2 regions of the Glycomyces halotolerans genome follow, and region 1 is predicted to be linked to the other one. Evidence: riboswitches for the same ligand, from Rfam matches in the RefSeq annotation. Region 1 holds a riboswitch; the other holds the start of a gene.

Region 1 (7,462 bases):
GCCGAACTCGGCCAGGCCGGAGTCCTCTCGACCTCCATCGACGGCTCCAACGCCATCCCCTTCTTCACCGAAGGCCAGGCCCCGTTCCTCATCTCCGGCCCCTGGGCGCTCACCGACGCCCAGAACGCCGGCATCGAATACGAGGTCACCGCCATCCCCGGCTTCGAAGGCCAGAACCCCGCCGCCCCCTTCATGGGCGTCCAGGGCTTCTACGTCTCCTCCTCGGCCCAGAACGCCCTGTTCGCCCAGGAGTTCGTCACCAACTACGTGCTCACCGAGGACCTCCAGCTCAAACTCGCCGAAGCCGGCGGACGCCTGCCCGCCCTCACCGCCGCCGCCGAGGCCTACTCCGAAGGCAACGCCGACGTCCAAGGCTTCGCCGCGGCCGGCGAACACGCCGTCCCCATGCCGAACATCCCCGCGATGAACGCCGTCTGGGAGCCCTTCGGCCGCGCCGAAGCCGACACCATCGACGGCACCACCGACGGCGAGGACGCCGCCACCACCGCCGCCCAGAGCATCCGCGACGCCATCGCGGGCTCCTAGCCGCCGACGAGCAAAGGAAGCTTCACAGTGCTCGACCAACGTTCCCAGGCGGCCGGATCCGGCACCGCCGCGGGCCAGATCGCCAAGATCGCCGTGCTCGCGCTGGTGGCGGCCCTGGCCGCCTGGGCGGCGTTGCCCCTCGTCCGCGCCCAGGCCTGGTGGGCCCTGGTCATCGAGGCGGCCGTCGTCGCGACCCTCTTCTACGTCTACCTGCAGCGCCGCACCATCCCCCCCAAATACCTCGTACCCGGGACGCTGCTGCTCATCGCCTTCCAGATCATCCCGGTCATCATGACCATCGGCACCTCCTTCTCCAACTACGGCGACGGCCACCGAGTCGGCAAGGAACAGGCCGTCGAGGCGATCGTCGCCGCCGGAGTCCAGCAGACCCCCGGCGGCACCACCTACCTCCTCGCCGCCGGCGAATCCGCCTCCGGCGAACTCACTCTCCTGCTCACCGACACCTCCGACGGCTCCACCTGGGCCGGCACCGAAGAGGGCCTCTCAGCGCTCCCCGAGGCCGAGACCGACCAGTCCGGCCGCGTCACCGCCGCCGAGGGCTACACCGTCTGGGACCTCGCCGAGCTGAACGAACGCCAGGACGAGCTGACGGCGCTGGCCGTGCCCACCGGCGAGACCACCGGCATCAAGGTGCAGGGCCTGTCGGCGTTCGAAGGCGCCTCCACCCGCTCCTACGACGAGGCCTGCGACTGCATCACCGACAGCGCCACCGGCACCGTCTGGCACGCCGACGACGAGACCGGCACCTTCCTCACCGAGGACGGCCGGGCCGCCCTGGTCGGCTGGCGGGTCAACATCGGCTTCGAGAACTACACGCAGGTGCTGACCGACCCCGACATCCGCGGCCCGTTCCTCGGCGTCTTCGCCTGGAACCTCGCCTTCGCGGCAGGGAGCGTGCTGCTGACCTTCGCGGTCGGCCTGGGCACCGCGATGGCCCTCAACCGGCCGGGCATGCGCGGCACCAAGGCATACCGGGCGGTCATGATCCTGCCGTACGCGATGCCGTCGTTCGCGATGATCCTGGTGTGGGCCCAGATGTTCAACCGGGACTTCGGACTGGTCAACGAGCTGCTGGGCCTCGACGTGAACTGGTACGGCCAGGCGTGGGCCTCCCGGGCCATGGCACTGTTGGCCAACACGTGGCTCGGCTTCCCCTACATGTTCCTCATCAGCCTCGGCGCGCTCCAGGCGCTGCCGGCCGACTCGCTGGAGGCGGCCAAGATCGACGGCGCCGGCGGCGTCACCGCCTTCCGCAAGATCACCCTGCCGCTGCTGCTGGTGGCGCTCACGCCGCTGCTGATCTCCAGCTTCGCGTTCAACTTCAACAACTTCAACGCCATCGAACTGCTCACCGGCGGCGGGCCCTTCCGCGCCGGCGAGGAGGCCGGCGGCACCGACCTGCTGATCACCTACGCCTTCCGGCAGGCCTTCGGGTCGGCCAGCTCCGACTACGGCTTCGCCAGCGCGATCAGCGTGTTCATCTTCATCATCGTCGCCACCATCTCGGCGGTCATGTTCCGCACCACCCGCAAGCAGGAGGACGTGTACTCATGACCCGCACTCCCGTACCCCCGGCTCCGCGCGAGGCGACCGCGGTGACCGTCCGGCCGCCGGCCCGGGCCAGGAGACCGCGATGGTCCACATGGGCCGCCGACACCGGCTGGCGGCACCTGGTGGCCGTGCTGGTCCTGGTGTTCGCGCTCATTCCGATCGTGTACGTGGTCTCGGCGGCGTTCAATCCGAACGGGACGCTGTCGGCGACGAACCTGCTGCCGGATTCGTTCAGCCTGAACAACTTCCGGCGGCTGTTCACCGAGGACAACATTCCCTTCGCCGCCTGGTTCGCCAACTCGCTGCTCATCGCCGTCCCGGCGGCGTTCATCTCGATCTTCATCTCGTCGCTGGCCGCGTACGCCTTCAGCAGGTTCCGCTTCAAAGGGCGCCGCCCGATGCTGCTGTTCCTGCTGCTGATCCAGATGTTCCCGGCGTTCCTGGCCGTGGTCGCGCTGTACCTGATCTTCGGCGGCATCGGCGAGTACTACCCGGTGGCCGGGCTGAACACGAAGCTCGGGCTCATGCTCGTCTACATGGGCGGGGCGCTCGGGGTCTCGACGTGGCTGATGAAGGGCTTCTTCGACACCATCCCCAAGGAGCTCGACGAGGCGGCCACGATCGACGGCGCCAGCCACGCGCAGATCTTCTTCGGGATGATCCTGCCGCTGGCGGCGCCGATCATCGCGATCTCGGGGATCCTGGCGTTCGTGGGCACCATCAACGACTTCATCCTCGCCAGCCTGTTCCTGACCGATCGCGAGGAGATGACGCTCGCGGTCGGGCTGAAGACCCTCGTCGCCGAGAACGCGCCGGCCAGCTACTTCGGCGTCTTCGCGGCGGGCGCGCTGCTGACCTCGGTGGTGACCGTGACGGTGTTCATGAGCCTGCAGCGCTACATCGTCTCGGGGCTCACCGGCGGGGCCGTGAAGGGATGACCGATCACTGCTCGACACCGCGCCGTCCCGCTTCGGCGGGACGGCCGCGCGGGAGGGTCGGCCGTAGCCTCCCAGCGGCGCCGGCCTTCCCGCGGCGTCTCAGCTCCAGTGCGGGGGGCGCTCGTCGAGCAGTTCGCGGTCGCGGGCCGACAGGGCCCGGCCCGATCGCGGCCGCGGCGGCACCGCCTCGCCCCAGCCGTGGTCGGCCTCGTCCGAGGTCTGGTCGGGGAGCACGGCGAAGCCCTCGTCGTTCAGCTCGACGGATCGGTCGTCATCGGAGACTGCCATGGGTTGCACTTTACGCCAGGCGGGTGAACGGTCCGCAACCCGAAAGCCTCCGGGGGCGCCCGAGATCTCGGACACCCCCGGAGGCGAGTGGCGTTATTCGGCGACGCCGACCAGTTCGTAGCCGGCCTCGTCGACCGCGTCGCGGACCGCATCGGTCGCCAGCGCGTCGGCCGAGGTCACGGTGACCTTGCCGGTCTCGACGGCGACGTCGACGTTCTCGACGCCGGGCAGGCCCGAGACCTCTTCGGTCACGGCGCTCGCGCAGTGGCCGCAGGTCATGCCTTTGACGAGGTAAGTGGTCTGCATGGTCGCTCCTTTTCTCGGCATTGCTCGCTCGGGCGGTCGGCCCTCGCGTGTCAGCTCCTGAGCAGTCTGGCGACGGCGTCAGTGGCTTCCTTGACTTTCGCTTCGGCCTCTGCGGCGTCGCCTTTGACCTGGGCTTCGGCGACGCAGTGCGCGATGTGGCCTTCGAGGAGGTTGACCGCCACGGCTTGGAGGCCCTTGGTGGAGGCCGAGATCTGGGTGAGGATGTCGATGCAGTACTCGTCCTCGTCGACCATCCGCTGCAGCCCTCGGATCTGGCCCTCGATGCGACGCAGGCGGCGCCCGAGCGCCTCCTTGTCGCCGTGGTACCAGTACTGGTGGCCGTGCTCCATCTTCTGGCCCGTCTCCTCGCTCGCCATGGTGTTCGTACCTCCTCAGCCGAGTCTATACCCCTGAGGGGTATCTCGGCAACCGTTCGTCATTCCCGTGCAGCGGCCCGTAGTATTCCGTGCCATTCCCAGAGAAATTCTCCACCCGCCCTTGTCAAGCGGGCGCGGTGGCTCTAACGTGAAGCCGTCGCATGGGAAACTCGGCCGCACCCCGCTGCCGCCAGGCGACACCGCCGAATCGCGAAGCACCCCAACCAAGGTGAGGCTTGCGAGCCGAGGACGGGCTGCGCGCGAACCGGGGAACCAGGGCGATCGACGCCGCGAAAGCGACCGATTCGATCGGGGTGAATCCCGCCTCAGGGCGGGTAGGGCGAACCTTCTTCCCGCCCGAATCCGACAGCTAACCCGGTAGGCGGCAGAAGGAAGGAGCGCATCACTGGTGCGTACCCGGCGTCCGATAGCCGTGCTCATGGCCGCGGTGCTGCTGCCCGTGTCGGCCCTCGTGCTGACCGCGGGCCAGGCCACAGCCGAGCCCTCCCCCGAGGAGGTCGAGGCCGACATCGACGAGCGCCACGCCGAACTCGAACTCGTCATCGAGGACTACAACGCCAAGAACGAGGAACTCGAGGACGCCGAGAAGCTCATCGCCGAGATCGAGGCCGAGCTGCCCGAACTCGAAGCGGCCGTCGCCGAGAGCGCCGAGCGGATCGCCGACATCGTCGCCGTCGCCCACACCGGCGGCGAGTTCGCGATGGTGAACTCCGTCCTCAGCGGCGACCCCCGGGACTTCGCCGACCGCCTCACCTACCTGGAGTCGCTCACCCAGGCCGAGAACGCCCAGCTCCAGGCGCACCTGGAGCGCGGCGAAGAGCTGGAGACCCGCAGGACCGAGCTGGAGACGCTCAGGGCCGACGCCGACGAGATCCTCGGCGAGATCGAGGAGCAGAAGGACCAGATCGAGGCCGAGATCGACGAACTCGAGGTGCTGCTCGACCAGGTCACACCCGACCCGCCGCCGGCGAACAACCCCGACTACAGCGGCGACTCCACCGTGGTCCAGTTCGCCTACGACCAGCTGGGCGACCCGTACGTGTACGGCTCCGACGGGCCCGACAGCTGGGACTGCTCGGGCCTGGTGCAGGGCGCATGGGGCGCGGCGGGCTACTCGCTGTCGCACAACGTCGAGATGCAGTGGAACGAGACCGCGCGCGTCTCCCGCAGCGAGCTGCGGCCCGGCGACATCGTCTTCTACTCCGGCCTGGGGCACAACGCCATCTACATCGGCGACGAGCAGATCATCCACGCCCCGCGCACCGGCTCGAACGTCAAGATCGCAAGCATGTACATCATGGACATAGGCGGTTACGGCCGGCCTTGACCGGCCCCGCCGCACAGACTCCCCGGCGTCGGCGCGACCACTCCGTTGCCGACCTGCTGACCCGCATCGCGAGGCGCCGCCGCCGGGGGCCACCTCATCGTAGAGGCCACCGAGCGTCGGCCTAGGCCTGGTGGGCCCGGAACTCGCGGTCGTAGCGCTTGCGGCGGCCGGTGCCGCCGGCCTGCCAGGGCCGGGGCCCGGACAGGGGCCGGTAGTTGATCCCCATCGCGTCGAGCCGCTCCAGGTGGCCCGCGAGCCGCTCGCGCACCGGCGCGGCCGCCCGCGCCTCGGCCGGAGCCCACAGGACGTCGGCCAGGACCGACAGGCGCGGGAACGCCGCGTACTCCACGTCGCGGCCCCGCGGCAGGTACTCCGACCACAGCTGGCACTGGGCGCCCAGGACCGAGGAGGCCTCGACGTCGTCGGGCACCGGGTCCCAGGAGGCGACCTTGTCGATCGTGGTGTGCCCGTGGATGCGCAGCGGCTCGTCGCCGCCGTCGCCCTCGTAGTGGTCGAAGTAGACGTACGGTTCGGGGGAGACGATGACCTCGTGCCCGGCGTCGGCGGCCTTCTTGACGTAGGCCTCGTTGCGCCACACCGCGATCACCGCTTCGGCGGGCGCGCCGCCTCCTTCGAGGATCTCGTCCCAGCCGATGACCCTGCGGCCCAGCGAGGTGAGATGCTCGGTGAAGGCCCGGGTGAACCAGGCCTGGACGCCGCGGACGTCGCCGATGCCCTCGCGCTCCATCAGCTCCTTGGCGGTCCGCGACCGCTCCCACTGCGCGGTGGGGACCTCGTCGCCGCCGATGTGGATGAACGGGGAGTCGAACACCGCCGCGACCGTGTCGAAGACCTCGCGGGCGAACGCCAGGGCCTCCTCGGTCGGCTCGAGGACCTCCTCGAAGACCCCGAAGGTGGTCGCCACCGGTTCGGGCGCGCCGGCGCCGAGCTCGGGGTAGGCGGCCAGCACGGCGCGGGTGTGGCCGGGGAGGTTGATCTCCGGGACCACCAGGATGCGCCGCTCGTTCGCGTAGGCGACGATCTCGCGCAGGTCGTCGAGGGTGTAGTGGCCCCCGTGCGGCGTGCCGTCGAACTCCTGGACGTCCAGGGCGTGGCCCACGACCGTCTCGCCGCGCCAGGAGGCCACCTCGGTGAGCCTGGGACGCGAGGGGATCTCGATGCGCCAGCCCTGGTCGTCGGTCAGGTGCAGGTGGACGACGTTGAGCCGGTGCAGCCAGGCCCGGTCGATCATGCGCAGCACGAAGTCCTTGGGCTGGAAGTGCCGGGCCACGTCGAGCATGACCCCCCGCCAGCGCAGCCGCGGCTCGTCCTCGATCACCACGTTCGGGACCTTCGCCTCGGCGCTGGGCGCCGACCGCAGCGAGGCGGCCGGCAGCAGCTGGCGCAGCGTCGCGATGCCGCGCGAGATCCCGGCCGGGTGGGCGGCGGACAGGTCGACGCCGCCGGGGCCGGCCTCGAGCCGGTAGGCCTCGGCCTCGGTCGTCAGATCCTGGGGCCGGGAGCCTTCGAGCCGCAGGCGCACCGCCGGGCCGTCGAAGGCCTCGGCGACCGGCAGCCGCAGGCCGGTGCCGCGTGCCAGGAGGTCGGACAGGAGCCAGGCCAGGCCGGTGGTCTCGGGGTCGGGGGCGACGATGGCGCCGAGGGAGGCGAGGTCGAGCTCGCCGCCGGTGGCGGTGAGGTGGCGCGGCTGCGGGATCAGCGATATGCGGCGCGGCATGGGGGGCTCCTGTGTTGTCGGCGGCGGGGGAAGGCCCTTAATAGTTCAGTTTATTTATAATATAGGCAACCGCCGCGCACGGCCAGCCTTCGCGTCAGCGGAAAGCGACCCGCCCGCCACACCCCGCCGCCCGACAAGCGCTAACGGACGACCGGCAGCTGCTGCGTCGCATCGAGATCGGAAGGCTCACGCTGCCGGTTGATCCGCGCCGGCGCCGGATCCGACGAGGACACCGCCTCCGCCGACTCCGCGTCCCCCGAGACCAGACCCAACTGACGCTTCAGATCATTGAGATTCGACCCCGCGCTGTCACGCTGACGCACAAGCGTCTCGACCTCCTCGGCCAAAG
Region 2 (7,462 bases), on a different contig from region 1:
AGGTGGCCGTCTCGCCGCTCAGTTCGGGCCGGATGCGGCTGACGAGGCTCTCGACCAGGTCGGGCCCGGCGTCGAAGAGGGCGATGCCCTTCTCGTCCCAGGTGAACTTCCGCAGGAGCGCTCCGTCGCCGTAGGCGTCGATGTAGGCGTCGACGCCCTCGGCGGTCTTGACCAGCTCGGCGCGCGAGTCCTCCCCGAGCTGCTGTGAGGCGCTCTCGACGGTCGGCACGGAGTGCCACTGCGAGGAGGGGTGGGTCTGTTCGTACCGCTCGGGCCCGAAGTAGGCGGCGGTGTACTCCCCGGCGCCCGGGTCGCACAGCAGCTGCTCGCCGTCGGCGGCGATGATGAACGAGCCGAGGTCGAGGTGGTTGTGGGGCTCGTCGTTGTAGCCGCCCTTGACCGCCAGCGCCCACATGCGCCCGCCCGTGCGGCGCCGCTCGACGTACCAGCCGACGTCGGGCAGCAGGGTCCGGGCCGGTGCGACCTCGCCGGCCAGTTCCCGGCCCCATTCCAGGGACCTGGTCAGGTGCCCCCAGCGGGCGCAGTAGTCCTCGGCGAACGCGGGCGTGTGGTCGACCGCGGGCAGGTCGACGCCGAGCCGGTCGGCGAGGCGGGCCAGCAGGCCGGTGGGGAGCACGGCCGCGGAGCGGGCGTCGCCGAAGGTCGCGAACGAGCCGGTGGCGAGTTGGGCGGCGGCCGGGAAGGAGGCGATGGCCTCGCATCCGGCGAGCAGGTCTTCGCCGGTGGCCTCGCGCCAGGCTTCGGCGAAGTAGGTGAAGTATCCGAAGCCGTAGACCCAGTAGTCGACGCCTTCGACGCAGCCGCCGTCGGGTCCGAAGGAGAACAGGTAGCTCTGGAGGGCGGGGATGATCCGGCTCCGGACCGCGTCGGTGTCGACGCCGAGGGCCAGCGCGGCCATGCCGGCGGCTCCGGCGCAGACGGCCGTCCAGTTGGTGATCCGCTCTTCCCACCAGTACGGTTCCTCGGCGTCGAACAGCGGGTCGATGACGCGCGAGCGGATCTCCGCTCTGACGCGGTCGGCCGATTGGAGCCCTTCGCGGAGTCGGAGGATCTCGGCGAGGGTGTGGGCGGTCTCGCAGGCGAACAGGTCGACGCAGGTGCGCGGGTCGCCGGTGTCCCAGTGGGCCGGCAGCGCCCAGGAGCGCTCGTCGCAGACGGCGTCCAGCAGCTCGTCGAGCGGCCCGGCCTCGCCCGCGATCGCCAGCGCGGCGAGGTGGCGGCGCCGCGCGAAGTACTGGTGCTCGTACGGCAACCGGCGCCCGGTTGCGGCGAAGTCGTCGGCGAGATCGGGATCGAAGCCGGGTATCGGTTGCGCCGCAAGCTCTCGCAGTTCGCTGAGGAGTGTCGTTCGGGGATCCGCCATAGTGCTTACCGTAACGCTCGCGCGCGTTGGGGCCTACACTCCGTCTTATGCGCATCGGCGAGCTGTCGGAGCGGACCGGCGTCCCGGCCGCCACGATCAAGTACTACCTGCGCGAGCAGCTACTGCCGCCCGGGGAGCATCTCGAGGGCAACGTGGTGGAGTACGGGGGTGAGCATGTCCACCGGCTGCTGCTCATCCGGGCCCTGTCGGAGACGGCGGGCCTGTCGGTGGCGCAGATCGGCGAGGTGCTGAAGGTGTTGGCGCGGCACCCGGAGTCGGCGTTCCGGGCGCTCGGTGCCACGCTGGCGGCCACGCACCGCAATCCGCGGTTCTCGCTCGGCAGCGAGGGGGCGCTGCGGGCGGCCGAGCGGACCGTGGACGGGCTGCTCAGCGAGTACGGGTGGCTCGAGTACGCGCCGCCGAACTACCGGGACGCGATCGTGACGGCTCTGGCCGCCTACTACCGACTGGGCAATCCGGATCCGGTGGAGGTGCTGACGCACTACGCCGACGCGGCGGCGCAGCTGGCGTCGGCGGACATGGAGGCGATCGCGGAGGCGACACGCCCGGAGGGTGTGGACGTGGAGCAGGCGGTGGTGGGCACGGTGCTGGGCGAGACGGTGTTCGCGGCGCTGCGGCGCATCGCGCACATCGCGGCGTCGGCTCGGATCCAGTCGGGCGGGGGTACGTCGGGCACAATGGGTCCGTGATCCCTCGCCCGTCGCCCCGTAAGCCGGCGTCGCAAGCGGCGCCTCGGCCTGGACTGGAATCGCGGTGCCCATGCTGAACGCTCTCCGATTCGATGTCGACTCCGACCGTCCGAGTCTGCTGCATCTGGTCGCCGACGAGGTGGTGCAGTCGAGCATCGATCTCGACGATCCGGCCTATCTCGACGCCGAGTACATGCAGCGCATCTCGTACCTGGTCGACGCGGTCGCCGAGCCGAGGCGGCCGCTGCGGGTGCTGCATCTGGGTGCGGGGGCGTTGGCGATGGCGCGGTATGTGGCCGCGACGAGGCCGGAGTCGTACCAGCAGGCGGTCGAGACGAACGCCGAACTGGTGTCGCTGGTGCGGGCGGAGGCGCCGCTGCCGCGCAGGGTGCGGGTGAAGATCCGCCGGGCCGATGCCCGCGAGGCGCTCGAGGCGGCGCCGGACGGAAGCTATGAGCTCATCGTCACCGACGTGTACGAGCGGGCGCGAGTGCCGGCGCATGTGACCACTGTGGAGTTTTTGCGGGAGGCGAAGCGGGTGCTGCGCCCCGGCGGGCATTACGCGGTGAATCTGTGCGACGGGGGCCGGATGCGGTTCTTGAAGCCGGCGCTGGCGGCGATGGCCGAGGTGTGGGGCCGCTCGGCCGTGATGGCCGAGCCGGCGGTCCTTCGTGGGAAGCGGTTCGGGAACGTCGTGGCCGCGGCGGCCGACGTCGAGCTGCCGGTGCGGGAGCTGCGGCGCCGCTGCGCCGGTGCGCCGTTCCCGTGCCGGGTGCTGGAGGGCGGTGAGCTCGCCGAGTACATCGGCGGCGCCGTCCCGGCGACCGATGCCGCGGCGATGCCGAGCCCACCTCCTCCGGCCTCGCTCCGATCGTTCTAGGCGAGTCCGGCGGATGAGTGAAGCCGCTGGATAGTGACCCTCTCTACCTGCCTGTCCTCACTGTCCGTTACCGGATTGTGGATAATTTCACAACCTTCTTGGCGACGCCGGTCACGTCGACTAGCGTCAGCTCCTGTTCCGGTCGGGACGTCAGGACCTCCCCCAGAGGCCCTCCCGCCGGACCGCCGAACTGCGCGACGCGAGCCGGGCCCCATCCCTCCGGGTCCCGTCCTCGTCGAAGCGCAGGCCGGGAACCCACCGCGACGAGGAGACTCGTGAGGCCGGCGCCTGTGGCGCCGCCCGTTCGCAGGGGTGAATCCCGCCGTTGATCCCCATCTCGGCGGGTAGGGCGCGCTTCCCAGCCCGAACCCGACAGCTAACCCGGTAGGCGGCCGAGGAAGAAAGGCCATCCTGTGGACCGAGCCTGCCCCGAAACGCGAGAGCGTTCGCGAGCGAACGGCATCATCCGCCGAGCCGCCCTCTACGCAGGTGTCACCGCCATTGCCGTGAGTGTGGCCACCATCTTCGCGGCATCTCCCGCCGAAGCGGTCGACATCGACTATGACGAGGCGACCTCGGCGGAAATCGAAGACCATATCGCCGAACTCGAGACCGAACGGGCCGAGACCGAGGACCGCCTCGCGGACCTGCGGCAGCGGCTCAGCCAGGCCCGCGCGGTCATCGACGAGGTCAGCGCCGAATACGGCAGCCCCAAGGCCCGGCTCGACCGGGTCACCGTCGCCGTCGACTCCGCCGAGGAGGACCTCGGCGCGAAGATGGCGAGTCTGGTCGGCTTCGCCAAGGAGCAGACCGACCGGTTCGAGGAGGCCCAGGCGGCCACCGAGGACGCGATCGCGTTCGGGGCCGACATCGCCGAGGCCGAAGCGGCGATCGCCGAACTCGACGAGCAGATCGACGAGGCCGAGCAGGCCGCCGAAGCGGCGGCCGAAGCAGAGGCGCAAGCCGAGGCGGAGGCGGCGGCCGAGGCAGCGGCGGCGGAGGCCGCGGCGAGCGAGCCGGCCTCGAACTCCGATTCGGGTTCGAGCTCGGACACGGTCGCCTCGTACAGCTCCGACGCCGCGACCGCGGCGGTCGAGTTCGCCCGCGCGCAACTGGGCGAGCCCTACGTCTACGGCGCCGCCGGCCCGGACTCGTGGGACTGCTCGGGACTGGTCCAGGGCGCCTACGCGGTCTCCGGCATCTCGCTGACCCACTACACCGTCGCCATCTGGAACGAGACCACGCCGATCGACCGCTCCGACCTGCGGCCCGGCGACCTGGTGTTCTACGCCGGTCTCGGCCACATGGCCATCTACATCGGCGGCGGCGAGGTCATCCACGCGCCCAAGCCGGGCGATGTGGTGAAAACCGCCGGGATCGACATGATGGGCATCGACGGCTACCGCCGCGTCTGACCGAACCCTATATCATATATCCTATAGGAAATATAGTCGGCGCTCGGCGCACGACGAAGGGCCGGGGCTCACGCCCCGGCCCTCTTACGTCTTATCGCTCACGCAGTCAAGCGGCCTCCGCCATGACCTGGTCGTTCGCCAGTTCCTTCAGGCGCGCCAGCGCCTGGATCTCCAGTTGCCTGATGCGCTCGCGCGACAGGTGGAACCGGTGGGCGACCTCGGTCAGCGAGTGCTCCCGCCCGTCTTCGAGCCCGTAGCGGGCCTTGACGATTCCGGCGGAGCGCTCGTCGAGGTGGTTGAGCATCATCTCGATGCGCTGCCGCTCCATTCCGGCGAGCACGACGTCCTCAGGGCTCGGCTCGTCGGAGTCGGCGACCAGGTCGCCGAGGTTGGTATCGCCGTCGTCGCCGATCGGCGTGTCGAGGGAGACCGTGTCCTGGCTCCAGCGGATGAGCTCGTTGACCCGCTCGACGGTGACTCCCAGAGCCTTCGCGACTTGGTCGGGCTCGGGGTCGCCGCCCAGCTCACGGGTGAGCTGGCGGGTGACGTTGCGCATCCGGTTGACGTCCTCGACCAGGTGCACCGGCAGGCGCACGGTGCGCTCCTGCTGGGCGATCGCCCGGCTGATGGCCTGGCGGATCCACCACGTGGCGTAGGTCGAGAACTTGAACCCGCGCTGGTAGTCGAATTTCTCAACGGCGCGGACCAGGCCGGTGTTGCCCTCCTGGATCAGGTCCAGCATCGGCATACCGGAGCGAACGTAGCGGCGGGCGATCGACACGACCAGGCGCAGGTTCGCTTTGATGAACTGCTCCTTGGCGCGCGCCCCGTCCTCCACCAGGCGCTTCAGCTCCTTCTCGCCGGCACCCGCGAAGGTCTTCCCCTCGGCCAGCAGGTGCTTGGCGAACAGGCCGGCTTCGACCGCCTTGGCCAGTTCGACCTCGGCGGCTGCGTCCAGCAACGGCGTCTTGGAGATCTCGTGCAGGTAAACACCTACCAGATCTCGCTCCTCAGCGACCTCTTCGGTGGTGAGGGTGGGTGTAGTCGTAGTCTCCACGCTCAAGGTCTCCTCCAGCTTCCTCGTCCCCCGGGCACCGACTGAACGGTGCACTAGTTACAACGACCGCTTCGTTGCGTGGAATTCCGTGCCCCGGTGTTCGATACACCACGGTTACTGAACCGATGCCGTTCGGTGGCCCCTGGCGGGGCCGCCGCACCGACCCGATAACCCGGCCCTCAATGGAAGGCCTCGTTCACGGTTCCTATTCCCTAGACGGGGGTTCGGACCGATCATGATGCCGTTGAGATGGGTGTCACTGCTACCTCAGGAGGAGCATGCCGCCCATCGGCCTCGGTCACGGTATTGCCCGGTCCGCTTCATCGCAAACCTTCAATCTATAGGGGTACACGCGCTCTACCTTGAAAAAGTTGAGAGATAATCTCAATGCGGCCCCTATCACTGCGATGCCGACCGCAAAGGCCACGACTCTCTGATGCCTGCACCATAGCGGAACGTAAGGGTGACGAGCAACACCTTTCTTGGCGCACCGGAGTCGGATGTCGGGCACTCAGCGTTCCCGAACAATTGCGCACAGTGGTCGACTCGCTGATCGCGACCGACGAAGATCACGTTCAACGCAGCTGCAGCGTAGAGTTATGCAAGTGTCTGAAGAACGCCTAGTGTGGGTCGACTGCGAGATGACCGGCCTCGACCCCGAGACCGAAGCCCTCATTGAGATCGCCGCGCTCGTCACCGAACCCGACCTCACCCCGGTCGACGACGGCATCGACCTCGTGATCGCATGCGAACCCGCCAAGCTCGACAACATGGGCCCCGTGGTCACCGACATGCACGCCAAGTCCGGCCTGACCGACGAGGTCCGCGCGGCCGACGTCTCGCTGGACCAGGCCGAGGACGAGGTGCTCGAATACGTCAAGCAGCACGTGCCCGAGGCCCGCACCGCGCCGCTGTGCGGGAACTCGATCGCCACCGACCGCACCTTCATCGCCAAGTACATGCCCCGCCTCGACGACCACCTCCACTACCGGATGATCGACGTCTCCTCGATCAAGGAGCTGGCACGGCGCTGGTACCCCCGCGTCTACTACAACCAGCCGGCCAAGGGCCTGGCCCACCGCGCGCTGGCCGACATCAAGGAGAGCATCCGCGAACTCGAGTACTACCGCAAGACGGTGTTCGTGCAGCTCCCCGGCCCGAGCTCCGACGAGGCGAAGCAGGCCGTCGCCGAACTGGACGCTGAGACGCCGAACACCTGACCCGGTTGACGGAATCGCCCCGACCGCGGCTATGATTGTCGGCGGTTACCAGGGTTCCCTTGGTGAACTGAATACATGGTGGTCGTAGCTCAGCTGGTAGAGCGCTTGGTTGTGGTCCAGGAGGTCGCGGGTTCAAGCCCCGTCGATCACCCCATTGAGAAAGCCTCGCGGGCAACCGCGGGGCTTTTTCCGTGCCTCCAGCGCTCGGTGGTGGTCCAGGAGGTCGCAGCGCGAAGCGCCCTCAGCCCAGCAAGCCCCGTCGATCACCCCATGTTCTGCGAGGGCCTCGCGGGCAACTGCGGTGCCCTCTCCGTGCCTACCGGCCCCGCAGGCGACCGCGGGGCTCTTCTCTGCGCCGGTTCTGTCGCACCCGGAGGTTAGGTTCGGAGGCGATGACCCTCGGCCGACCTTCAGTCGTCCGTCGGAGAGCCGGCGAGGCGCCGGTGCGGGACCGGTGCCTCGTCGGTCTTCATTCAGAGGCGGGGCCTGCGGCGCTCGCGCTGCTTGCGGCGCTTCTCATCGAGGGTCGGGCGAATGATCTTCCGCTCGGCCACGGTCAAGGCTCCGGCGACGACCAGGAGCGGCATCACGACCCAGATCGGCCAGAAGTACTGCGTGTTGCCTCCGGTCAGTGCCATCACGAAGAGCCACACGCCCAAGTTGATGCCGATCGGGATGGACACTCCGAACCAGAGCCATTTGATCCACTGCGGCGTCGGGCTCCGCTCGGGCTCGCCGGCGTCCAGGATCGCTTGGTACGCGGGAAGGTCCAGGAGCACCACCTCGGCGTCGCCGA

Evidence for each region. A riboswitch is a leader RNA that binds a small molecule or an ion and turns the genes downstream of it on or off. The one in region 1 is predicted to bind cyclic di-AMP.
Region 2: it holds a riboswitch for cyclic di-AMP, as region 1 does, so the genes downstream of both, ACYVL2_RS00105 (C40 family peptidase) here and ACYVL2_RS08820 (C40 family peptidase) in region 1, are expected to answer to the same signal.

What each region holds. Positions count from the first base shown of each region.
Region 1 is NZ_BAAGXZ010000007.1:167,558-175,019, reverse strand. Features, by position in the region: gene ACYVL2_RS08850 (sugar ABC transporter substrate-binding protein) at 1-546, shown strand, start outside; gene ACYVL2_RS08845 (ABC transporter permease subunit) at 574-2,121, shown strand; gene ACYVL2_RS08840 (sugar ABC transporter permease) at 2,118-3,056, shown strand; gene ACYVL2_RS08835 (hypothetical protein) at 3,156-3,344, opposite strand; gene ACYVL2_RS08830 (heavy-metal-associated domain-containing protein) at 3,438-3,650, opposite strand; gene ACYVL2_RS08825 (metal-sensitive transcriptional regulator) at 3,701-4,027, opposite strand; cyclic di-AMP (ydaO/yuaA leader) riboswitch at 4,259-4,427, shown strand; gene ACYVL2_RS08820 (C40 family peptidase) at 4,437-5,375, shown strand; gene ACYVL2_RS08815 (beta-N-acetylhexosaminidase) at 5,497-7,113, opposite strand; gene ACYVL2_RS08810 (coiled-coil domain-containing protein) at 7,254-7,462, opposite strand, start outside.
Region 2 is NZ_BAAGXZ010000001.1:18,087-25,548, forward strand. Features, by position in the region: gene ACYVL2_RS00090 (heparinase II/III family protein) at 1-1,384, opposite strand, end outside; gene ACYVL2_RS00095 (MerR family transcriptional regulator) at 1,432-2,094, shown strand; gene ACYVL2_RS00100 (spermidine synthase) at 2,165-2,974, shown strand; cyclic di-AMP (ydaO/yuaA leader) riboswitch at 3,244-3,380, shown strand; gene ACYVL2_RS00105 (C40 family peptidase) at 3,481-4,389, shown strand; gene ACYVL2_RS00110 (sigma-70 family RNA polymerase sigma factor) at 4,496-5,452, opposite strand; gene orn (oligoribonuclease) at 6,052-6,666, shown strand; tRNA gene ACYVL2_RS00120 (tRNA-His) at 6,745-6,820, shown strand; gene ACYVL2_RS00125 (DUF1707 SHOCT-like domain-containing protein) at 7,140-7,462, opposite strand, start outside.